DNA from 3 places in the Azotobacter armeniacus genome. Region 3 is predicted to be linked to each of the others. Evidence: riboswitches for the same ligand, from Rfam matches in the RefSeq annotation. Region 3 holds a riboswitch; each other region holds the start of a gene.
What was found. Region 3 has a riboswitch for cobalamin ahead of cobW (cobalamin biosynthesis protein CobW). Riboswitches for the same ligand answer to the same signal wherever they lie in the genome.
Positions count from the first base shown of each region.

Region 1: it holds a riboswitch for cobalamin, as region 3 does, so the genes downstream of both, ACYVD0_RS12380 (cobaltochelatase subunit CobN) here and cobW (cobalamin biosynthesis protein CobW) in region 3, are expected to answer to the same signal.
Region 2: it holds a riboswitch for cobalamin, as region 3 does, so the genes downstream of both, btuB (TonB-dependent receptor family protein) here and cobW (cobalamin biosynthesis protein CobW) in region 3, are expected to answer to the same signal.

Region 1 is NZ_BAAGYK010000080.1:595-6,939, forward strand. It holds gene gpmI (2,3-bisphosphoglycerate-independent phosphoglycerate mutase) at 1-1,363, shown strand, start outside; gene ACYVD0_RS12360 (lactonase family protein) at 1,595-2,737, shown strand; partial or broken gene ACYVD0_RS12365 (NAD-dependent epimerase/dehydratase family protein) at 3,127-3,264, shown strand; partial or broken gene ACYVD0_RS12370 (SMP-30/gluconolactonase/LRE family protein) at 3,264-3,519, shown strand; partial or broken gene ACYVD0_RS12375 (TRAP transporter substrate-binding protein) at 3,525-3,665, shown strand; partial or broken gene ACYVD0_RS12380 (cobaltochelatase subunit CobN) at 3,724-4,449, opposite strand; cobalamin riboswitch at 4,466-4,602, opposite strand; gene cfa (cyclopropane-fatty-acyl-phospholipid synthase) at 4,913-6,076, shown strand; gene ACYVD0_RS12390 (DUF2970 domain-containing protein) at 6,097-6,315, shown strand.
Region 2 is NZ_BAAGYK010000082.1:50,651-59,127, forward strand. It holds gene cobD (threonine-phosphate decarboxylase) at 1-345, opposite strand, end outside; gene cbiB (CobD/CbiB family cobalamin biosynthesis protein) at 338-1,246, opposite strand; gene bluB (nitroreductase family protein) at 1,243-1,893, opposite strand; gene ACYVD0_RS12675 (hydrogenobyrinic/cobyrinic acid a,c-diamide synthase) at 1,921-3,213, opposite strand; gene cobO (cob(I)yrinic acid a,c-diamide adenosyltransferase) at 3,434-4,045, opposite strand; gene ACYVD0_RS12685 (hypothetical protein) at 4,045-4,626, opposite strand; gene btuB (TonB-dependent receptor family protein) at 4,673-6,526, opposite strand; cobalamin riboswitch at 6,638-6,874, opposite strand; gene ACYVD0_RS12695 (hypothetical protein) at 6,954-7,319, opposite strand; gene ACYVD0_RS12700 (type 1 glutamine amidotransferase) at 7,361-8,068, shown strand; gene ACYVD0_RS12705 (C40 family peptidase) at 8,094-8,477, opposite strand, start outside.
Region 3 is NZ_BAAGYK010000014.1:33,742-42,218, forward strand. It holds gene cobM (cobalt-precorrin-4/precorrin-4 C(11)-methyltransferase) at 1-549, opposite strand, end outside; gene ACYVD0_RS03525 (cobalamin biosynthesis protein) at 546-986, opposite strand; gene ACYVD0_RS03530 (CbtA family protein) at 979-1,686, opposite strand; gene ACYVD0_RS03535 (CbtB domain-containing protein) at 1,694-1,834, opposite strand; cobalamin riboswitch at 2,044-2,286, opposite strand; cobalamin riboswitch at 2,345-2,536, shown strand; gene cobW (cobalamin biosynthesis protein CobW) at 2,635-3,684, shown strand; gene cobN (cobaltochelatase subunit CobN) at 3,786-7,529, shown strand; gene ACYVD0_RS03550 (ATP-binding protein) at 7,531-8,477, shown strand, end outside.

The DNA of each region.
Region 1 (6,345 bases), on a different contig from region 3:
CGACGGCCAGATGGGCAACTCCGAGGTCGGTCACATGAACCTCGGTGCCGGCCGCGTGCTGTACCAGGATTTCACCCGGGTCACCAAGGCCATCCAGGACGGCGAGTTCTTCGAGAATCCGGCCATCTGCGCCGCCGTCGACCGGGCAGCCGCCGCCGGCAAGGCGGTGCATATCCTCGGCCTGCTCTCCGAGGGCGGCGTGCACAGCCACCAGGACCACCTCGCCGCCATGGCCGAGCTGGCCGTGCGCCGAGGTGCGGAGAAGATCTACCTGCACGCCTTCCTCGACGGCCGCGACACACCGCCCAAAAGCGCCCAGAGCCCCATCCTGACGCTCGACGCCTGCTTCGCCCGCCTCGGCAAGGGCCGCACCGCCAGCCTGATCGGCCGCTACTTCGCCCTGGACCGCGACAACCGCTGGGATCGCATCCAGGCCGCCTACCAGCTGATCGTCGACGGCACCGCCGAATTCGCCGCCGAGAGCGCCCTGGCCGGCCTCGAGGCCGCCTATGCCCGCGGCGAGAGCGACGAGTTCGTCAAGGCCACCAGCATCGGCGAGCCGGTCAAGGTGGAAGATGGCGATGCCGTGGTGTTCATGAACTTCCGCGCCGACCGCGCCCGCGAGCTGACCCGCGCCTTCGTCGAGCCGGACTTCGACGGCTTCGCCCGCGCCCGCGTGCCACAGGCCGGCTTCGTCACCCTCACCCAGTACGCGGCGAGCATCCCGGCGCCCTGCGCCTTCGCCCCGGAAGCACTGACCAACGTGCTCGGCGAATACCTGGCCAACAACGGCAAGACCCAGTTGCGCATCGCCGAGACCGAGAAGTATGCCCACGTCACCTTCTTCCTCTCCGGCGGCCGCGAGGAACCCTTCACGGGCGAGGAACGCATCCTCATCCCCTCGCCACAGGTCGCCACCTACGACCTCAAACCGGAGATGAGCGCGCCCGAGGTCACCGACCGCCTCGTCGAGGCGATCGAGAGCCAGCGCTTCGATGTGATCGTCGCCAACTACGCCAACGGCGACATGGTCGGCCACACCGGGGTGTTCGAAGCGGCGGTCCAGGCGGTGGAGTGCCTGGACGCCTGCCTCGGACGCGTCGTCACGGCGCTGGAGAAGGTCGGCGGCGAGGCGCTGATCACCGCCGACCACGGCAACGTCGAGCAGATGGAGGACGAGACGACCGGCCAGGCGCACACCGCGCACACCTGCGAGCCGGTGCCCTTCATCTATGTCGGCCAGCGCCCGCTGCGCATCCGCGACGGCGGCGTGCTGGCCGACGTGGCACCGACGATGCTGAAGCTGCTCGGCCTGCCGCAGCCCAAGGAAATGACCGGCCAGCCGCTGGTCGAGCAGGCCTGAAGCAGCACCTGGCCGGAAGTGCTACAGCTTCATGGAGAACCGGATGGTATGTCCGGGTCCATGCCATCCAGGACGGGAGCGGCCTCGACCGCATCCCCGTCCGTGCATGCGGTGCCGCTGCCGATCCAGGCAGCGCCCACTGCACGACCCGATCACAACAAAACAACAAGTCTTCAAAGGCGAATCACCCAGATGACAAAAACAACATCGCAGCGTGCTGCTGCAGTCTGCATGCTTGCAGCCCTCCCCTTCACCGGCATGGCGGCGGAACAGACCTATCCGCTGTGGGTCGGCAGCTATACGGCCGGTCCCAGCGAGGGCATCCACGTACACAGCTTCGACAGCCAGACCGGGACCATCTCCAGCGAACCGCTGCAGGTGGTGAAAACGGAAAACCCCTCCTGGCTAGCGTTCTCGCCCGATCGCCAATATCTGTTCGCGGTCAATGAAAACGGTCCTGGTCAGCGCGACATCATCGGTCGCGTCACTTCGTTCCGCGTCGACCAGGCCAAGGGCACCCTGGAGAAAATCAACGACGTGAAATCGCTCGGCACCGAACCGGCACACCTCAGCGTCAGCACCGACGGCACGCACCTGTTCGTCTCCAACTATTCGGTGGAGGCCGATCCGGGCGGCACCCTGGTGGTGATCCCGGTGGACCGCGAAGGCCGGCTCCAGCCGGTCAGCCAGGTCAAGACCCATCGCGCCAGCCAGGCCCATCCCGAACGCCAACAATCGCCCCACGTGCATTCGGCGGTCGAATCGCCGGACGGGCGCTACGTGTTCGCCCAGGACCTCGGTGCCGACAAGATCTACATCTATCGCTACGATCCGGCGGCTCACCCGGAGCATCCGCTCAGCGCCAACAAAGAGCAGCCCTTCGTCGAGCTGCCCGAGGGCTCGGGGCCCCGTCATCTGGTGTTCGGCCCGACCGGAAAGCAGGCCTACGTGACCCTGGAGATGCAGGGGACGATCGTTGTCTTCGACTATGCCGATGGCAAGCTCACGCCCAAGCAGACCATCCCGCTGGCCGCCGAGGACTTCAAAGGCCAGAACAAGGCCGCCGCCCTGCACGTCTCGCCGGACGGCCGCTTCCTGTACGCGACCAACCGCGGCACCGCCAATCAGTTGGTGGTCTTCCAGATCGATCCGAACGACGGGCGACTCGCTGTCGTTTCACATCACCCGGTGGAGGGCGAAGAGCCGCGCGAATTTACCTTCGATCCGACCGGCCGCTTCATTCTCGTCGCCAACCAGAACAGCAATGCGATCGTCGTCATGGAACGCGATCCAGCCACCGGCAAGGCGGGAAAAATCACCCAGACCCTGCCCTTCCATTCGCCTTCCGATGTGAAGTTCACTACCAGTCCCTGAGTCGTCGCGGCCAGCTTGACTGACAGGCTGGCCACCGCTCCACTCACCCAAGACCTGTGAAACCGTGGGCCAGCAAACGAGCAACAGACAGACGCAAGCCGCCACAAGCCAAGTCATCACATGACAAAGCTCATAGCGACCAGCCGCCCCTCCGCACTTACCTGCAGCAAACGACAATCGCGCGAAATCTGCCGCCGATCGTCCGATGTGAATGCTACCGGCCCCGAGCGGACAGCCCTTTTGCACAATAACCGGGCGCCACCCACTCACTATCTTCAGCCCCCCGCGCGGCGTTGACAAAGCCTGCGGGAGCAGTCGACAATTTCGTCTTATCATACGACGACACATGACAATCCCAAAAATAATAACAATCAGAGTGGATCTCAGCCATGCCCCATCCTGCATCAAGCCCCGCCCTCGATCGTCTCCTGCTCACCGGCGCGGCCGGCGTCCTGGGGACGGTCCTGCGGGAAAGCCTGCGTCCCTACGCCCACATCCTCCGCCTGTCCGATATCGCTCCCATGGCATGGCTGCCGGACACCGGCTCGGCGCGCTCTATCGCTTCGTCGGCGGAGCCGGTGGCGCAGCGCTGGAACCCTGGCAGGGCGATCTCATCGTCCCAACGGCCTGGACTTCAGCCCCGACGAGCGGACGATGTACCTGTCCGACTCGCCCCCTCGGTGCAGGCCATCTGGGCCTTCGACTACGACGAAGACGATGGTGCCCCGCACAACCGCCGGCTGTTCGTCGACATACAGCGCCATCCTGGCCGTCCCGACGGTGGACGCAGAGCGGAGTGATCGACGGCGCCGAGAACAACCCGCCGACCATGTTCTCCCACAACCACCACAAGGCGGCCTCCTACTACAGGCTGACCGGCCACCTGATCGTTCCCGAGCTGCTGGTGATGTCCAGGCGCACCTGGAGTGCCAACGCTGGATGCGCGCGGCGAAGGCATCGAGCTGCGCCGGCAGCGGCGCGGCGACGCCGAAGCGGATGCCCGACAGCGAATCGCTCTGGCGCTCGTGCCAGACCGCCAGCACCATGGCCTGACCGCTGCCCTGCAGCTCGGGCATGGCCAGTTGGTAGTGCACCTTGTCGCGCGCCAGGCCATCGCCGGACAGCTGCCAGCCGGTTTCGTTGCGGTCCTCCAGGCGCAGCCCCTTGAACACCGGCACGTTCAGCTGCTCGAACAGCCCGGTGACCTCCTCGCGGCCCGGACGCGCCTGCACAGCCGGGACCTTCACATCCGGGTTATGGCGGGCCGCCAGCCAGGCCAGCAGAGCGGCGATGTTGTCGAGGAAGCTGTCCGCCGGCGCGACCTGGCCGAGCAGCGGTCCCAGGCGCTCCACCTCGGCACTGAACAGGCCGACGCCGAGCAGCGCCCGCCCCCTCGCCCAACCAGGCGCGCAGTGCCAGCTCGTCGAGCCCGGCGAGCTGCTTCGGAGTGCGCGCGCTGACCTGCCAATACGGATGGTGCTGCTGGAACTGCGCGACGGCGCTGGCGAATTCGGCCGCGCTGTAGCGTGAAACGATGGCGTTGAGTTGCGCCGCCGAGGCTCCGGGGACGAGCAGCCCGAGCAGCAGGCCCAAGCCAAAGCGGCGGAGGAAAAGAGAAGACATGCCCAGTCCCGGGTCGAAAGGCGGCGGGCACGCGAAACGGACGCAGCGCCGGCGGCAAGGCGCAGAACGACCAGGGCTGGCGACCGCACGGCCGCCCACCGCGGCCTGCTTCGGGAGAGCGGGCTGGTGTCGGGCTCGACCGTGAAACGGTCCTACCGTTGCGGGGACAGCGTCAGCTTGGACTGACTTCCTTCCCATTTACCCCAGATCCTGATCCGGGCACCGCACTCTCCATGTTGCCGGCCAAGGGCCGGCAGGGGCGCACCTTACGCGGCGGGTGACGGCGAGCAAGCGCAATGCCTCAAGGGGGGCAAGGAGCTGCCGGCCGGACACTGGCAAGCCGCCAGAGCCCTTGCGGATCGACCCGAGCCAATCTTGGCGCGGCCAGTCCGCTGGCGGTTTTCTGACGCCCCTGCCGCGGATTATTGGCCGTCGTGCCAGTCCCTGCCTAATCTGACTTTGCTTGGGCGCATTGCCTTGACAGGCAGCCGGCAGATTCCGAAGTGTCACCCGGAGACCGATCCGGTAGAGCCAGCCAAGGGTGGGACAACCATGAGCCGAGAATTCATGTTTAACGCTGGGTCCGGCTATCTTTCGCGGGACTCCAGCCTGCACCGCCTGACGGTCGAGCTGCTGCAGCAGGCCGATATCCGCATCGGCGGCAACCGGCCCTGGGACATGCAGCTCAAGGCCGGCGGCGTGCCCGAGCGGGTCTTCGCCCAGGGCAATCTGGGTTTGGGCGAGGCCTACATGGAGGGCGCCTGGGAAGCGGAACGACTGGATGAATTCTTCTTTCGCCTGTTGCACACCGGCATCGACCAGCAGGTGAAGCCGACACGGCTGATCTTCCATGCGCTCCGCTCACGCCTGCTCAACCTGCAGAACCACCGGCGTGCCTGGAAGGTCGGCGAGGCCCATTATGATCTCGGCAACGACTTCTACGAGGCCATGCTCGACCCGCGCATGACTTACACCTGCGGCTACTGGCGAAACGCCGACAGTCTGGCCGAGGCCCAGGAGGCCAAGCTGGAGCTGATCTGCCGCAAGCTCGGCCTGGAGCACGGCATGCGGGTGCTGGACATCGGCTGCGGCTGGGGCAGCTTCATGGGCTATGCCGCGGAGCGGCATGGCGTGCATTGCGTCGGCGTGACGGTTTCCCGGGAGCAGCAGGCCTGGGCCAGGGAGCGCTACGCCGACCTGCCCGTGGAGTTCCGCCTGCAGGACTACCGCGAGATCCAGGGACGCTTCGACCGCATCGTCAGCGTCGGCATGTTCGAACATGTCGGCCACAAGAACCACCGCCGCTTCTTCGAGGTCGCCGCCCGCTGTCTGGCCGACGACGGCCTGTTTCTCCTGCATACCATCGGCAAAAACCAGCGCCACTCGACCCCGGACCCCTGGATTGATCGCTACATATTCCCCAATGGCGACCTGCCGTCCCTCGGACAGATCGGCGATGCGCTGGATCGCCTGCTGATCCTTGAGGATCAGCACAGTTTCGGCGCGGATTATGACCGGACCCTGATGGCCTGGCATGCCAACTTCGAGGCAGCCTGGCCGCGCTTCGCCGCCGAGCTGGGGGAAAGATTCCGGCGCATGTGGCGCTACTACCTGCTGTCCTGCGCCGGCGCCTTCCGCGCCCGGAACATCCAGCTCTGGCAGTACGTGCTGTCGAAGAATGGCGTGCCCGGCGGCTACCGGCGTCCGCTCCTGTGAAGCAGAGTCATGGAGGCCCCATGGGCGACGACCACGACGACAAGCCCCTAACGCTCCGGCAGATGCTGCACAGCGTGCTGGCCGCCGCCCTCGGCGTACAGAGCGGCAAGAACCGGGCACGGGACTTCGCCCGGGGCAAACCCAGCCATTTCATCCTGCTGGGCGTGGGCTTCACCGTGCTGCTCGTGCTACTCCTGTTTGGCATGGTTAAGCTGGTGCTGCACCTGGCCCAGCCCTGAGCGCAGGGCAATCGCATGAAGGCTACCCAA
Region 2 (8,477 bases), on a different contig from region 3:
GGCGGCCAGACGCACCAGCCGGTGGCCGCCACGCTGCCAGGCTTGGGCGTGCTCGGCGTAGCTGGGGTCGAGCACACCGACCCGGCACGCTGGCAGCAACTGCGGCAGCGCCTGGATCGCCGCCTGGCTGCCGGCTACCGGTAGCGCTCGGGCGGCGCTGTAGCAGGCGCAGGCGGCCTGCGCCAGACCGTCGTTCTCTTCCGGCAAACGCGCCCAGGCGTCGAGAGGAATGGGAGGCACGGGCCAGGGCTCGGGGGCGATGCCGGTGGACAGGTCCAGCCAGTCGTTCAAGGGAATGCCATAGCGCTGCACCGCGACGCGCAGGCGGCCGCCGTGTTCAAGCATGCAGCCAGCCTCCGAGCAGCGCGACCGCCAGCCAGAGCAGCACGCCGCGGTTCAGCAGGCTCAGGGCAGCGGCGATGCTCTCGGCATTCGCCGGGCGACCCTCGCCGAGCCGCGGACGCACGTGCAACTCGCCGTGATAGACCGCCGCGCCGCCCAGTTCGACGCCCAGGGCGCCGGCACCGGAGGCCATCACCGGGCCGGCGTTGGGGCTGTCCCACTGCGGCGCCTGACGGCGCCAGCAGGCCAGGGCGCGGAGGGTCTGGCCGAGCAGCGCGTAGGTCAGCGCGGTAAGGCGCGCCGGGATATAGTTGAGGGCATCGTCGATCCGCGCCGCGGCCCAGCCAAAGCGCTCGAAGCGCGGCGTGCGGTAGCCCCACATGGCGTCCAGGGTGTTGGCCAGCCGATGCAGCACCACCCCCGGCGCGCCGGCCACGGCAAACCAGAACAGCGCAGCGAACACCGCGTCGCTGCCGTTCTCCAGCACCGACTCGCTGGCGGCACGGGCTACGCCGCTCGCATCCAGCGCGCGGGTATCGCGGCTGACCACCCTGCCCACGCCCTGCCGCGCACGCTCCAGATCGCCCTGGCGCAGCGCCTCCATGACCGGCCGGGCGTGCTCCTGCAGGCTGCGCAGGCCGAGCGCGGCGTACAGGGCGAGCACCGCCAGCAGCTCGCCGAGCCATGGCAGCCGCGCCAGCAGTCCGGCCACTAGAGTCAGGGGCAGCACCGCCAGGCACCAGGCGATCACCCCGTCGCCGCGCCGGCCGCGGCCCGGCGCGTTGAGGCGTGACTCCAGCCAGTCGGCCAGCCGGCCGAAGGCCACCAGCGGGTGGTGGCGCCGCGGTTCGCCGAGGGCCGCATCCAGCGCCACGCCGGCGAGCAGGCTCAACCCCAGGCTCACGGGCGCACGCCCCAGCGGTTCTCGAAGAGCATTTCGGCCAGCGGCTTCTCCTCGGCCCAGCCCTGCTCCACCAGCATCGGCTGCGGGTAGAAGCCTTCCACCGGCCCCAGGCAGAGCAGCGCCACCGGCTCGGCGCCGGCCGGAAGACCGAGCAGCTCGCCGAGCGCCCGCGGCTCGAACAGCGACACCCAGCCCATCCCGAGGCCCTCGGCGCGGGCGGCCAACCAGAGGTTCTGGATGGCGCAGGACAGCGAGGCCAGGTCCATCTGCGGCAGGGTGCGGCGGCCGAAGACGTGCGCTTCGCGGCCGTCCATCAACGCGGCGACCAAGAGCTCGGCGCAGTCGCCGATGCCCTCGACCTTGAGCCGCATGAATTCGTCGGAGCGCTCGCCGAGGGCCTCGGCGGTGCACACCCGCTCGGCCTCCACCAGATCCTTGATGCGCTGGCGCAACGCGGAATCGCTGATGCGGATGAAGCGCCAGGGCTGCATCAGGCCGACGCTGGGCGCCTGGTGCGCGGCGTTGAGCAGGCGCGCCAGCAGTTCCGGCGCCACCGTGCCGCCGCTGAAGTGGCGCATGTCGCGGCGCTCGGCGATGGCGCGGTAGACCGCGGCGCGCTCCTGTTCGCTGAAGGCGTGTGGGTTCATCGCAAGTCCTGTCGGTTCGCCCGCGCCTCAGGGCCGCAGCAGCGCGGCCGCCGCACGCGGCGCCGAGGGCAGGTAGAAATGGATGTAGCTGGCGGTCAGCCGGCCCCGGCGGTAGACCGCCTCGGCGGTGCGCCGGTAGTTGGGGCATTCGCCGTGGGCGACGGGCGTGAGCGCGCAGGCCAGGGTGGAATGGTGGTAGCTGTGCCCGCGCAGGCGCCCACCGTCCAGCTCGACCTCCTGCATCGCCAGGGCGGCCAGCTTCGGCTGCATCCACGCCTCGCCGGGCAGCAGGCCGAGCAGCGCTTCGCGCCGACCGTCCAGATCGGTCAGGGCATCGAGCAGGTAGAGCATACCGCCGCACTCGGCGAGGATCGGCTTGCCGGCGCCATAGTGGGCGCGGATCGCCTCGCGCATCCCTCGGTTGCCGGCCAGTCGGTCCAGATGCAGCTCGGGATAGCCGCCCGGCAGGTAAAGGCTGTCGACCGCCGGCAGACAGGCATCGTCGAGGGGCGAGAAGAACGCCAGCTCGGCGCCGAGCCGCTGCAGCAGGTCCAGATTGGCCTGGTAGAGAAAGGCGAAGGCGGCGTCCCGCGCCACGCCGATGCGCACCCCGGCCAGCAGCGGCTCGGGCGCCTGCTGTGCGGGCGCGACGAAGGCCATGGGCGGCGGCAAGTCGGTGCCGGCGCTGGCGGCCAGGGCCTCGGCGGCGGCGTCCAGGCGGGCGTCGAGATCGGCCAGCTCTTCGGCCTGGACCAGCCCCAGGTGGCGGCTCGGCAGCTCGATTTCGGCGCTGCGCGGCAGCGCGCCGTACCAGGGCAGGTGCGCCGGCAGGCTGTCGCGGAGGATATCGCCGTGGCGGGCGCTGCCAACCCGGTTGGCCAGCACCCCGGCGAACGGCAGGTCGGCCTGGAAGCTGGCCAGGCCGTGGGCGATGGCGGCGAAGGTCTGCGCCATGGCCGCGGCGTCGACTACCGCCAGCACCGGCACGCCGAAGCGCCGCGCCAGGTCGGCGGCGGACGGCGCGCCGTCGAACAGGCCCATCACCCCCTCGACCAGGATCAGGTCGGCCTCCCCTGCCGCCTCCCAGAGCAGGCGCCGCGACTCGGCCTCGCCGACCATCCACAGGTCGAGCTGGTACACCGGCGCGCTGCAGGCGCGGGCGAGGATCATCGGGTCGAGAAAGTCCGGCCCGCACTTGAACACCCGCACGCGCCGGCCCCGTCTGACGTGATGGCGGGCCAGCGCGGCGGTGACGGTGGTCTTGCCCTGCCCGGAAGCCGGGGCGGCGATCAGCAGGGCCGGGCAGTGGCGCTCGCTCATCGGAGCCTCCAGGCACACAAGGATAGGTGCGCATGGATGGGCGACCGAATTGCTTCGAGTGGCCCGGTTATCGCGAATGAATTCACTCCTACAACGCCGACGCGGGGAAGCTGCGAGCGTAGGGTGGAAAACCGCGCAGCGTTTTCCACCACCGCGCCAGCGGTGAGTAACGCTGCGCGGTTACCCACCCTACAAGAGCCACGTACATCCATTCGCCGCATCAGAACTCGATCCCCTTCTGCGCCTTCACGCCGGCCTGGAAGGCGTGCTTGACCAGGCCCATCTCGGTCACGGTGTCCGCTGCCTCGATCAGCCCGGGCGGGGCGCCCCGGCCGGTCACCACCACATGCTGGTGCAGCGGCCGCGCCTGGATGTCGGCGAGCAGCGGCTCCAGCTCCAGGTAGCCGTACTTCAGGGCGATGTTCAACTCGTCGAGCAGCACCAGGCCGATCGAGGGATCGCTGAGCAGCTCGCGGGCCAGCACCCAGGCCTCGCAGGCCTTGACGATGTCGCGCTGGCGGTCCTGGGTTTCCCAGGTGAAGCCCTCGCCCATCACGTAATAGCGCACCTGATCGGGAAAGCGCCGGAAGAAGGCCTCCTCGCCGGTCGTGGCGGCGCCCTTGATGAACTGCACCACGCCGACCCGCATGCCGTGGCCCAGCGCGCGGGCGGCCATGCCGAAGGCGGCGCTGCTCTTGCCCTTGCCATTGCCGGTGTGCACCAGCAGCAGGCCGTGCTCGTCCGTGGCCTGGGCGATCCTGTCGTCGACCACCGCCTTCTTGCGCTGCATGCGCGTCTTGTGGCGGGCGGCCCGTTCCGGCGATTCGCTCATCAGCGGCGCTCCGGCGCCCGCAGCGACTTCAGGCGGGCATCGAAGCCCGCGTAAAGCACTGCCGCGAGGCCCACGTAGAGGGCCAGGTTGCCCAGGTAACGCGGGTAGTAGGTCAGCACGCGCTGCACGAAGTCGGCGAATACCGGCTCCGGATAGCGGCCGGAGAAGAAGTAGAAGCCGCCGCCGGAGAACAGGTAGCAGACGAAGGCGCTGAAGACCACCGCCAGGCCGAGCACGGCCAGGCTATCCAGCCTGTCCAGACTGTCGCGCTGCAGCGCGGCGAAGAACCGCCCGCCCAGCCACAGCGAGCCATAGGCCGGGATCAGCAGCCAGTAGGCCGGCGACATGCACCAGTCGCTCACGCCCATCCAGCCGATGGCGACGAAGTCGAGCAGCGAGGCTTCGAGGAACAGCGCCGGAAACACCCAGCGTGGGCGCAGCAGGACGCCGGCGAGAAAGAACACCGCCCAGGAGGCGCTCGGCAGGTTGAGGGTGGCGAAGTGCTGGCCACGGGTCATGGCCATCAGCAGGGCCAGCGCCACGCCGACGGCCAGCTGGCTACGGGGGGACAGGTTGAGCATGCGCATTCTCCTTGTGGATGGTTCCGACCCGCCGGCCGGCGGCGCTCTACAACGCCTGATAGCGGACGGTAAGGTACACCGCCTGCCCCGGCTGGTTGTAGCCCAGGGCGGTTTCATAATCGGCGTTCAGCAGGTTGGCGACGCGCGCCTGCAGACGCCACTCGGGGGTGAGGCGGTATTCGCCGCGCAGGTCCAAAGTGGCGTAGCCGGACAGCTCGTTGTCGTTGGCCACGTCGTCGTAGCGCCGGCCCTCGGCATGCAGCGTGGCACCGACGGCGAAATCGCCGAGGCGCCGATCCAGCTCCAGGTTGAACATCTGCGAGGCGCGACGCGGCAGCTCGTTGCCGTCGTTGGCGCCCGAGCCGCTGTTCTCCGGCTCCAGCAGACTGTAGTTGGCGCTCCAGTCCCAGCCAAACGAGCGGCTGCCAACCTCCAGCTCGAGGCCGCGGATGCGCGCCTCGTCGATGTTCGCCGGCCCTTCGATGGAAGAATCGTAGACGATCAGGTCGTCCACCTTGGTGCGGTAGGCGTTCAGCGACCAGTGGCCCCAGCCGTGCACGCCGGACAGACCAACCTCGAAGCTGTGAGAGGTTTCCTCCTCGAGGTCGGCGATGCCGTAGAAGGGATAGTACAGCTCGTTGAAGGTCGGCGCCTTGAAAGCGCTGCCGTAGCTGAGGGTGACGCGCAGGGCGTCGCTCAGGGCGTAGCCGTAGGCGATGTTGCCGGTCTCGTGCTGGCCGAACTGCTCGTTGTTGTCGCGGCGCAGGGAGACTTGCCAGTCGTGGCGGCCGTATTCGCCAAGGTACTGGATGAAGGCGCCGTTGTTTTCCCGGGAGTCCTCGTCGTAGTCGGTGGTGCCGTTGACCTCCTCGCGCTGGTAGTCGACGCCCAGGGTGAGGATGTGGCCTTCGGCCAGGGTCAGGTCGTTCTGCCAGCTGGCGCTGTCGCGGCGGCTGTCGAAGCGCGAGTAGAAGCCGCCGTCCTGGTAGGTGTCGGACTTGTCCTCGTTTCGTCCGGCCTGCAGGCTGACCTGCCAGAACGCCAGCGGGCTGAAGCGGGCGCGGCCGCTGACCACGCTCTGCTCGCCGTCGGCATTGGCGGAGAAACCGGCGGTGCCACGGCGGTTCACCTGGTCGTAGTCGTTGTGCGACTTGGCGCGCAGAAAGGTGCCCTCCAGCTCCAGGCCGTTGTCGAAGCGCCAGCCGGCGCGCAGCGCGGCGGAGTGGTTGCGGTAGCCGTCGGCGTCGTTCTCGTAGCCGCTGGTCCCGGGGCTCTTCGCGCTGATGCCATCGGTGTCCTCGCTGCTCAGGGCGAGACTGTACCAGCCGTGCGCGTTGCCGCCGGAAACCCCGCCGCTACCGGTGTAGGTGTCGTGGGTACCGTAGCCGGCGGAGAAGAAGGGTTTGGGCGCGCCATCGCCCCCCTTGCGGGTGAAGATCTGGATCACCCCGCCGATGGCCTCCGAGCCGTACAGGCTGGAGCGCGGTCCGCGCACCACCTCGATGCGCTCGATCATCTCCACCGGCAAATCCTGCCAGGCGGCGGTGCCGGTGGTCACCGAGCCGACGCGCACGCCGTCGATCAGCACCAGCACATGGTCGGACTCGGTGCCACGCAGGTAAACGGAGGTGTTCTTGCCCGGCCCGCCGTTGTTGGCGATGGACACCCCCGGCACCCGCTTGAGCAGCTCCGGCACCGACTGCGCCTGGCTGCGCTCGATGTCGTCGCGCTCGATCAGGCTCACCGCGGCGAGGCTGTCGCGCAGGGTCTGGGCGTTGCGTGCGACGGTCACCACCGTCGCGTCGAGGGCGAGGGAGTCGTCGGCCGCCTGGGCCGGGGAAAGGGAAAAGAGGCACAGCAGCGCGAACGCCGCCGGCCCGAAACTGGGCTTGCGAATCAAGATGGGTTCTCCGCCGCGCCACCCGCACGGCCTGAAGGCTGCGAAAGCAGGCGGAGAACTCGAACAGACAGCGAACCGGGAAGGCCCGCCAGCCCGCAGCGCCCTCCACGCCGCCATGGATCGCGACAGGCCGGTCTCCGGGCTCACGAGCGAAGTGCGGCGTGATGCTGCAGCTTCCGAAACCACGCCTTCCCATGCCCATGCGGGACACAGTGGCCTTACGGCGGTTTCGCGACTCGTCTACCGTTGCGGGGGCAGCGCCGGCCTTGTGCCGCGGATCATCGCGGAACGCACCGGCTTCCCTGTTTCACCCTTCGTGCGAAGGGCACCTGAAGCGAGGCGCGCAGGGTAGTGGAAACGCCGGCCGGGCACAATGAGACGAATTGCCCGGCGTCATGAGATCCACTCATGATGCCGGTGCAGGCGCTCAGCCCCCCAGAGCGGCCAGCAGCGACGGCAGGATGCTGCCGGCCGGGCCGTGCAGGCAGAGGTCGGCGTGCCGGCTGAGCGGGGTCGGCTGCGGGTTGATCTCGACCACGAAGGCGCCGCGGCGCTTGGCCAGAAACGGCAGATCCGCGGCCGAAGTCGGAATGCCACCCTCGGCGGCCACCCCGGCGCCGGTGAAGATCGCCAACCGGCTGCAGTTGCGCAGGCGGCGAGCGAGATCAGGGATGGTGTCGTGCATGTAGAAGCTCCTGGAGTGGAAGGGGTGGCGGGTGACTGTGCCTTCGCGGGCCAGCCTGGGAATCGTCGTGAAGCCCGGCCATCTCGACAGCCATCGGGCCCTTGGCATAGGGTGCCTTCCTACACCCACAACCTGGAACCGGTACAGGAATGAAAACCGTCATCGCCATCCGCCACGTCGCCTTCGAGGATCTCGGCGTCTTCGCACCCGTGCTCGAGGAGGCCGGCTATCACATCCGTTATGTCGACCCCGGGATCATGTCCACCAGTGAACTGGCCGCGCTGGATGTCGAGTCACCCGAGCTGCTGGTGGTCCTCGGCGCGCCCATCGGTGCCTACGACGAGGCCACCTACCCCTTCCTGCTGGCGGAGCTGGAGCTGCTTGCCAGGCGACTGCGCTGCGGCAAGCCCCTGCTCGGCATCTGCCTGGGCGCCCAGTTGATCGCCCGCGCCCTGGGGGCCAAGGTCGCGCCGATGGGCGTCAAGGAAATCGGCTTCGCCAGCCTCCGGCTGACGGCGGAGGGCACCGCGAGCTGTATCGGCCATCTGGGCGACAACGGCACCGTGCTGCACTGGCATGGCGACATGTTCGAACTGCCGCCGGGCGCCACCCGCCTCGCCCGAACCGACATCTGCCCGAACCAGGCGTTCATGCTCGGCAATACCGTACTGGGCCTGCAGTTTCATCTTGAAGCCGATCCCGCCCGGATCGAACAGTGGCTGATCGGCCATGCGGCAGAACTCTCTGCCGCCAAGGTGGATCCGGTGGAGATCCGCCGACAGGCAAAGGACGCGGGGGAAGAGCTGCGCCGCTGCGGGCAGCAGGTGCTGCGCGACTGGCTCGCCGGGCTGGCCTAACGGCCTGCTCTGTTAATCCGATCGGTCAGGGCTGACGCGCCACGGGCACGGCGCGAAGCACGCGCCTGGCCCCCAGATAGCGGCTGTGCCAGTAGCCATCGGCCAGCCTGTCCAGGCGCACCGTACCTCCACGGGAAGGCGCATGCACGAAACGCCCCTCGCCCACATAGATGCCGGCATGGCTGGCCCGGCGGCCGCCGTCGGTGGCGAAGAACACCAGGTCGCCGCTGTGCAAGGCCTCGGGACGCACGCTGGGCGCGCCCATGGCGATCATCTTGCGGGTCGAGCGCGGCAGGCGGATGCCCGCCGCCTCGCGGTAGACATAGCCGATCAACCCGCTGCAGTCGAAACCGGAATCCGGGGTGTTGCCGCCCCAGCGATAGGGCGTGCCGACCAGTCCAAGGGCACG
Region 3 (8,477 bases):
GCAGTCGCTGCCGTAGTGGGGTAGAAGCGCTTCGACAATGCGTTCCAAGTGTTTCACCGCCAAGTGGATGGCAAGGGTTGCGCGATGCCGTGCCAGGTCCTCAAGGGCTTCGCCCTCGGGCATTTCCGAGCTGCTAGCGTAGCGCGTCAGAATCACCGTCTGCGACACGCCCGGCAGGGTCAGCTCGGCTTCCAGCAGGGCGGCACAGGCAGCGGTGGCAGTTACCCCGGGGATAATCTCGAAGGGAATGCCCAGCGCGCGCAGGTGGCGGATCTGCTCGCCGATGGCGCCGTACAGCGAGGGGTCGCCGGAATGCACGCGGGCCACGTCCTGCCCCTTGGCATGGGCTTCGCGGATCAGCGCGATGATCTGTTCCAGATGCAGCTCGGCGGTGTTGATCACGCGCTCCGCACAATGGCCTTCGAGCACCGCCTCGGGCACCAGCGACCCGGCGTACAGGATGACCGGGCAAGCCCGCAGCAGGCGCTGGCCCTTGACGGTGATCAGCTCCGGATCGCCAGGGCCGGCGCCGATGAAATAGACGGTCATGGATGCTCCAGAAGGGTATGAGGGGGCGCCGTGGCCAGCGCGAGGCTGGCCACGGCGCTGCTGCGCTTGGGCAGTAGCAGGCGGGCTGGACCGGCCCCCAGGGTTTCAGCCTGGGCCAGGGCGCTGGCTTCCGCGACGCCGGAGCTGCCGGTGATGCTGAGGGCCAGCGGCGATTTCCGGGTCAGGCGGTCGTGGTAAGCGCTCAGGCGTTCGGCGGATAAAAAGGCCAGCGGCAGGCGCAGATGGTCGGCCAGGCACAGCAGCCCGGGCTCGTCGCGCTTGTGCATGCTGCTGGCCAGCCCGGCGAGATCGCCGGGCCGCAGGCCGGCTTCGTCCAATGCCGCATGCAGCAGCACCAGCAGTGATTCCAGGGTGCAGCCCCGGCGACAGCCGAGGCCGGCGACATGCACCCATGCCGCCTTACCGGGCTCAGGCATTGCGGCTGTCGCGACCGAACAGCCAGGCTGCCGAGAGCCCCAGTGCGGCCCAGAACAGCGCGTTGGTTGCCAGCGAGGCGAGGATGAACTGGTTGGCCAGTGCCTCGGGGGCCAGACTCGTATGCACTTCCGGTTGCGGTGCGCCAATCAGATGCGGAATCGCCAGCAGCACGGCACCGGCGATGCGCAGACTCCAGGATCGTGCGAAGGCGATGAGGGCCAGGCCGATGGGGGTGGCTACGGCGGTGCCGATCCACCAGTACTGGCGCAGTAGCAGATCGGCCGCCTCGGTACCCGGCAGCTCCGGCGGCAGGCCGAGCGAAGGCGCCAGGCTGAAGGTGGCGAAGCCGCCGAGCCCCCATAGCAGCCCATTCCAGGTTTTCCCCGGTGCGCGGAGGGTGAACAGGCCGGCCAGCATGAGGGCGAAGCCAACCGCCACGACGAGATTGCTCAGCCCCGTGGCCAGGGTCCGCTGCCAGCCATTCTCGGGCGCCCAGCCTTCATGGACGTGCCCGTCCGCATGGCCGTGATTATAGCCGTGCCCCGCGGCATGGCTGCGCTCGACGATGGCGGGCCCGCCGCTTTCGTAGGTTTCCGCCTCAAGGATCAGGGGCGTCACCCAGAGGCTCTGCAGCAGGGTCAGCAGGAGGGCGGCGAGCAGCCCGGCGAACCCTGCGGTTCGTGCGATGCGCTTGATCATGGGGCTCTCAGTGGCAGGGGAAGGCGGCGCTGTGGCGGGTGTCGTGAGCGGCGTTGTGCAGGGCCTCGACGGGCGAAAAGCCGGCAAAGAAGATCAGCACCGCACCGAGCAGGAAGCTGCCTACGGCGAGGGTAATACGTTTCGACAGGGGGAGCGCCGCCGAGGCGGAAGAGGATAGGGTAGCGGTAGCGGTAGCGGTAGCGGTAGCGGTAGCGGTAGCGGTAGCGGTAGCGGTAGCGGTAGCGGTAGCGGACATGGTATGACCTTCCGTGACTGTGAGTGAGGCGGAAGGAGTGCGCGACATGAGTCCGGGCCACTGAAGCGCCTGGATTCCGGTGTGCGCCCGCCCACCGCGGGTTGCCAACAGGGCTTCAGGCCGGTCTCCGGGCTCGTGACGTCCGTCATGGGGGCGGTCGGGTCGGCCTTCCCATGCGTCCCGGTCCGCGAGATCTTGCGCAACTGATCTTCGGCGAACCTAGGGCACAGTGGCTACATCGACCCCTCGTACACTTACCGTTGCGGGGGCAGCGCCGGACTCGAACCGGCTTCCCGTTTCACCTCGCGCTCGGCGCGCGAGACACCTGAAACTGTCTTTCTAGCTGAGCACGGGCCGGCGCGAGCGTCAACTGCGGCGATTGACCCGCCCGGGGACTCTGCGTAGCCTTTCCGGTTTCGAGGTTCTCCGCCATCGCGCGGAGCTAAGAGGGAACACGGTCGAGCCGTGGCTGCCCCCGCAACTGTATACGGCTTCAAACCCTTCGATATGCCACTGCGCCAAGCGGGAAGGCGAAGGAACATGCGCATTGCGCAGGCCGTCAGCCAGGAGACCTGCCTCGAACATCCATGACAACTGGGCGGGGTGATCCGGTGGTGCTGGCCGGTGCTTCTCCATGCGCCTGTCCGTTCCCGCCTGCCCGCTGATCCGCAACGATCCATGCAGGGCCAACCATGAAATCGCTCGCCAAGCTTCCCGTCACTATTGTCACCGGCTTTCTCGGCGCCGGAAAGACCACCCTGCTGCGGCACATGCTGGCGCATGCCGAGGGCCGGCGCATCGCTGTGATCGTCAACGAGTTCGGCGAACTCGGCATCGACGGCGAAATTCTCCGGCAATGCTCCATCGGCTGCACCGAGGAAGAGGCCAACGGGCGTGTCTTCGAACTGGCCAACGGCTGCCTGTGCTGCACGGTGCAGGAAGAATTCTTCCCGGTGATGCGTGAGCTGGTGGCTCGTCGCGGCGACTTCGACCACATCCTGATCGAGACCAGCGGTCTGGCCCTGCCCAAGCCGCTGGTGCAGGCCTTCAACTGGCCGGAAATCCGCAATGCCTGCACCGTGGACGCGGTGATCACCGTGGTCGACAGCCCGGCCGTGGCGGCCGACACCTTCGCCGCCTTCCCCGAGCAGGTGGACGCGCAGCGCCGGCAGGACCCGAACCTGGATCACGAGTCGCCGCTGCACGAGCTGTTCGCCGACCAGCTGGCCAGTGCCGATCTGGTGGTGCTGAACAAGGCCGACCTGCTCGATGCCGCCGCGCTGGAAAGGGTACGCGCCGAGATCGCCGAGGAACTGCCGCCAGCAGTCAAGGTGATCGAGGCCCATGGCGGCGAGCTGCCCTTGAACGTGCTGCTGGGACTGAGCAGCGAGACCGAGCTGCACATCGACGGCCGCCAGACCCATCATGACCTGGAAGACGAGGATCACGATCACGACGAATTCGACTCTTTCGACCTTTCCCTGCCGGAAGTGGCGGAGGAGCGTCTGCTCGCCGCGCTGAGGAATACGGTGGCGCGGTATGGGATACTGCGGATCAAGGGCTTCGCCGCCATTCCCGGCAAGCCGATGCGGCTGGTGGTGCAAGGCGTGGGGCAGCGCTTCGACAGGCATTTCGATCGTGCCTGGCAGCCCGGCGAGGCGCGGGCTACACGGCTGGTGATGATCGGCCAGCAGCTGGACAGGGCCGCAATCATTGGCGAGCTTCAGGCGGCGCTGATGTGAGGATGAGAACCCACCCTGTAGGAGCGAGCTTGCTCGCGAACAACAGAGCACTAAAAGCTTCGCGAGCAAGCTCGTTCCTACGAACGGGCAGGTGCTGACTGATGCACCTGCTCCGCGCCCAGCCCGGCGTCCAGCTGCCGGCCGACAGCATCGCCGACCTCGAGCAGACGCCCGCCGAGCTGGTGATCCTCTGCACCGGCGACTCGCACCTGTCGCTGCTTGCCGAGGTGGCCCGCACGTTGCCGGACGACTATCCCAGCCTGCGCCTGGCCAGTCCGGCGCAGCTGCCCAACCATGCCTCGGTGGATTTCTACGTCGAGCAGGTGCTGCGCCACGCCCGGGTGATCCTGATCTCGGTGCACGGCGGCGTGAGCTACTGGCGCTACGGGATCGAGCGCCTGGTCGAGCTGGCCGAAAACGGCGCCCGGCTGATCCTGGTGCCCGGCGACGATAGCCCCGACCCGGAGCTGAGCGGCCTGGGCAACGTCTCCGCCGAGGACAGCGAACGGCTCTGGCAGTACCTGCGCCAAGGCGGCCGCGACAATGCGCTGCAGCTGTTCCACTGCATCGCCAGTCGCTGGCTGGACCGCGACTACCGCTGGGGCGAGCCCAGGGCTCTGCCGCGTACCGTGCTCTATCACCCGACGCAGGGCGAGGCCACGCTGGCGCAGTGGCAGGCCTGGTGGCAACCGGGGCGGCCGGTGGCGGCGCTGCTGTTCTACCGCACCCATATTCAGGCAGCGAACACCGCCTTCGTCGACGTCTTCTGCGAGCGCCTGCAGGCCCAGGGGCTGAACCCGCTGCCGATCGCCGTGGCCAGCCTGAAGGAATCGGCCTGTCTGGCGCAGGTCGAACACTGGCTGGACGAGAGCGGGACGGCGGTCATCCTCAACACCACCGGCTTCGCCCAATCCAACCCAGAGGCGCCCAGTCTCCGGCCGTTCCGCCGCGATGTGCCAGTGTTCCAGGCACTCTGCGCACTGGACAGCGAAGAGCAGTGGCAGGGCAGCGCCCAAGGCCTCGGATCACGCGATCTGGCCATGCATATCGCGCTGCCGGAACTGGACGGGCGGCTGATCACTCGGCCGATCAGCTTCAAGGGCCTGGCCTGGCGCAACGAGCGCAGCCAGAGCGATGTGGTCTGCTATCGCCCGCATTTGCCCGGGATGGATTTCGTCGCCGAACTGGCGCGCCGCTGGTGCGAGCTGGCCCGCAAGCCGAATGGCGGCAAGCGCATCGCTCTGGTGCTGGCCAACTATCCGACCCGCGACGGCCGCATCGGCAACGGCGTCGGGCTGGACACTCCGGCGGCGGCGCTGCACATCCTGCAAGCCTTGCAGCGGCAGGGTTATCCGATCGAGAACCTACCGGAGAGCGGTACGGCGCTGATCCACCAGTTGCTCGGCGGCGTGACCAACGATCTCGACACCCTGGATCTGCGCCCCTGCGCCCAGAGCTTGGCGCTGGACGATTACTGGCGCTGTTTCGCCGAGCTGTCCGAGGCCAATCGCACGGCCGTGCTGGAGCGCTGGGGCGCGCCCGAACAGGACCCGATGTTCCGCGCCGGGCGGATGATGGTCGCCGGGCTGCGCTTCGGGCTGACCTTCGTCGGCATCCAGCCGGCGCGCGGCTATGGCGTCGACCCCAGCGCCGTATACCACGATCCGGACCTGGTGCCACCCCATGGCTACCTGGCGTTCTACTTCTGGCTGCGGCGGGTCTATGCGGCCGACGCCGTCATCCATGTCGGCAAGCACGGCAACCTGGAATGGCTGCCGGGCAAGAGCGTGGGCCTGTCGCCATCCTGCTGGCCCACTGCGCTGCTCGGTCCGCTGCCGAACATCTACCCCTTCATCGTCAACGACCCCGGCGAGGGTGCCCAAGCCAAGCGTCGCACCCAGGCGGTGATCATCGACCACCTGATGCCACCGCTGACCCGCGCCGAAAGCTACGGGCCGCTGCGCGACCTGGAGCGCCTGGCCGACGAGTACTACGACGCCAGCCAGTTGGACGTGCGCCGCGCCATCGAGCTGCGTGGCGAGATCCTCGCCTTGGTGCGCGCGACCCGGCTCGACAGCGAACTCGGCCTGCAACTCAACGACGACCCGGACAGCTGGCTGCCGCAGCTGGACGCCTATCTCTGCGACCTGAAGGAGTCGCAGATCCGCGACGGTCTGCATGTGTTCGGCCAGTCGCCGGGCGGCACGCTGCGCCGCGACACACTGCTGGCCCTGCTGCGCATTCCCCGTGGCGACGGACTGGGCGCGAATGCCAGCCTGCTGCGCGCCCTGGCACGGGGCCTGGCGCTGGGCTTCGATCCGCTGGACTGCGACATGGCCGAACCCTGGAAGGGCGCGCGTCCGGCCGAACTGCTGGCCTGTGGCAGCGACCCCTGGCGCACGGCGGGCGATACCCGCGAACGGCTGGAGCGCTTCGCCCTGCGGTTGGTCGAATCCTGCCTGAGCGGGGAAGCGATCGAGGTGACGGGCGAGGCCGAACCCATCCTGAATGGCCTGCGCGAGCATCTGGCGCCATTGCTGGACGGCTGCGGACCGGCGGAAATAGCCGGCCTGCTCGCCGCGCTGGAAGGCCGCTTCGTGCCGGCCGGCCCGAGCGGCGCGCCCAGCCGTGGTCGTCTCGATGTGCTGCCCACCGGCCGCAACTTCTTCACGGTGGATGTGCGCAACCTGCCCACGCCCACCGCCTGGCGCATCGGCGTGCAATCGGCCGACCGCCTGCTGGAGCGGCATCTCCAGGACCACGGCGACCACCTGCGTCAGCTTGGCCTCTCGGTATGGGGCACGGCGACCATGCGCACTGGCGGCGACGATATCGCCCAGGCCCTGGCGCTGCTTGGCGTGCGTCCAGTCTGGCAGCCCGGCAGCCAGCGCGTCGAGCGCTTCGAGGTGCTCTCCCTGGAGCAGTTGGGCAGGCCTCGGGTGGACGTCACCCTGCGGGTATCCGGTTTCTTTCGCGATGCCTTCGCCAACCTGATCCGTCTGTTCGACGACGCCGTGCAGGCGGTGGCCGAGTTGGACGAGGAGGAAGCCTGGAATCCTCTGTCGGCACGGGTCTGGCAGGAAATGCTGAACCTGCAGGACAGCGGCATGAGCGAGGCCGAGGCCCGTCGCCAGGCCGGCTGGAGGATCTTCGGCGCCAAGCCTGGCGCCTATGGCGCGGGCATCCAGAACGCCATCGAGGAGCGTGCCTGGGAGCGTCGCGCCGACCTGGCCGAGGTGTACCTGAACTGGGGCGGCTACGCCTACGGCGCCGGCAGCGAGGGCGCACCGGCCCGCGAGCGCTTCGCCGAACGCCTGGAGCGCTTGCAGGCGGTGTTGCACAACCAGGACAACCGCGAGCATGACCTGCTGGACTCCAACGACTACTACCAGTTCCAGGGCGGCATGCTGGCCGCCGTAGAAACCCTGCGCGGGGAGCGCATCGCCAGCTACCACGGTGACAACAGCCAGCCGGACATCCCGCGCATCCGCACCCTGAAGCAGGAGCTCAACCGCGTGGTCCGCGCCCGTGCCGCCAATCCCAAGTGGATCGCCGGAATGAAGCGCCACGGCTACAAGGGCGCGTTCGAACTGGCCGCCACGGTCGACTACCTGTTCGGCTTCGATGCCACCAGCGAGCTGATCGACGATCACCAGTACGCCCTGCTCACCGATGCCTACCTGCTGGATCGCGATACCCGCGACTTCATCCAGCAGCACAACCCGGGCGCCTTGCAGGACATCGTCGAGCGCTTGCTGGAGGCCCAGCAGCGCGGCCTCTGGCAAGCGCCCGGCGAATACTGCGAGCTGCTGGAAAACCTGCTGCTGGACAACGAGGAATCCTGAGATGGACACGCCGAAACCCGACTTTCCCAGGCGAGCGCCCCGCCAGTCCTTTCCCCTGGCCGCCGTGGTCAGCGCCGACGATCTCAAGCTCGCGCTCTGCCTGCTGGTCATCGACCCGGCCATCGGCGGGGTGCTGATCGAGGGACCGCGCGGCATGGCCAAGTCGACCCTGGCACGTGGCGTTGCCGAGCTGCTGCCCGGCGGCGCCTTCGTCGACCTGCCGTTGGGTGCCAGCGAGGAGCGCATCGTCGGCACGCTGGACCTTGATGCCGCGCTGGGCGAAGGCCGCACGCGCTTCTCGCCGGGGCTTCTGGCCCGGGCCGATGGCGGCGTGCTCTATGTGGACGAGGTCAACCTGCTGCCGGATCACCTGGTGGACCTGCTGTTGGATGCCGCCGCCAGCGGGGTCAACCATGTGGAGCGGGACGGCATTTCCCACCGCCACCGGGCGCGCTTCGTGCTGGTCGGCACCATGAACCCGGAGGAGGGCGAACTGCGCCCGCAGCTGCTCGACCGCTTCGGCTTCAACCTGGCGCTGGAAGGCCAGCCGCAACCGGCCGAGCGCGCCGAGATCGTTCGCCGCCGCCTGGCCTTCGATAGCGACCCGGTGGCTTTCACCCAGCGCTGGGCCGCAGCGCAGAGCGCCCTGCACGAGCGGTGCCGGGTCGCCCGAGAGCGTCTGGCCGCGATCGAACTGGACGAGGCGAGCCTGGAGGCGATCACCCGCCGCTGCTTCGAAGCGGGCGTGGACGGCATGCGCGCCGACCTGGTCTGGCTACGGGCCGCCCGTGCGCATGCCGCCTGGCGAGGCAGCTTCGCCATCGAGGCAGGGGACATCGACCGGGTGGAGCCCTTCGTCCTGCGCCATCGCCGTCATTTAATACCACCCCAATCTTCAGCAATGCCTCCGCAGGGTGGATCCGCTTCATCGAAAGTCGAACAGGGCGA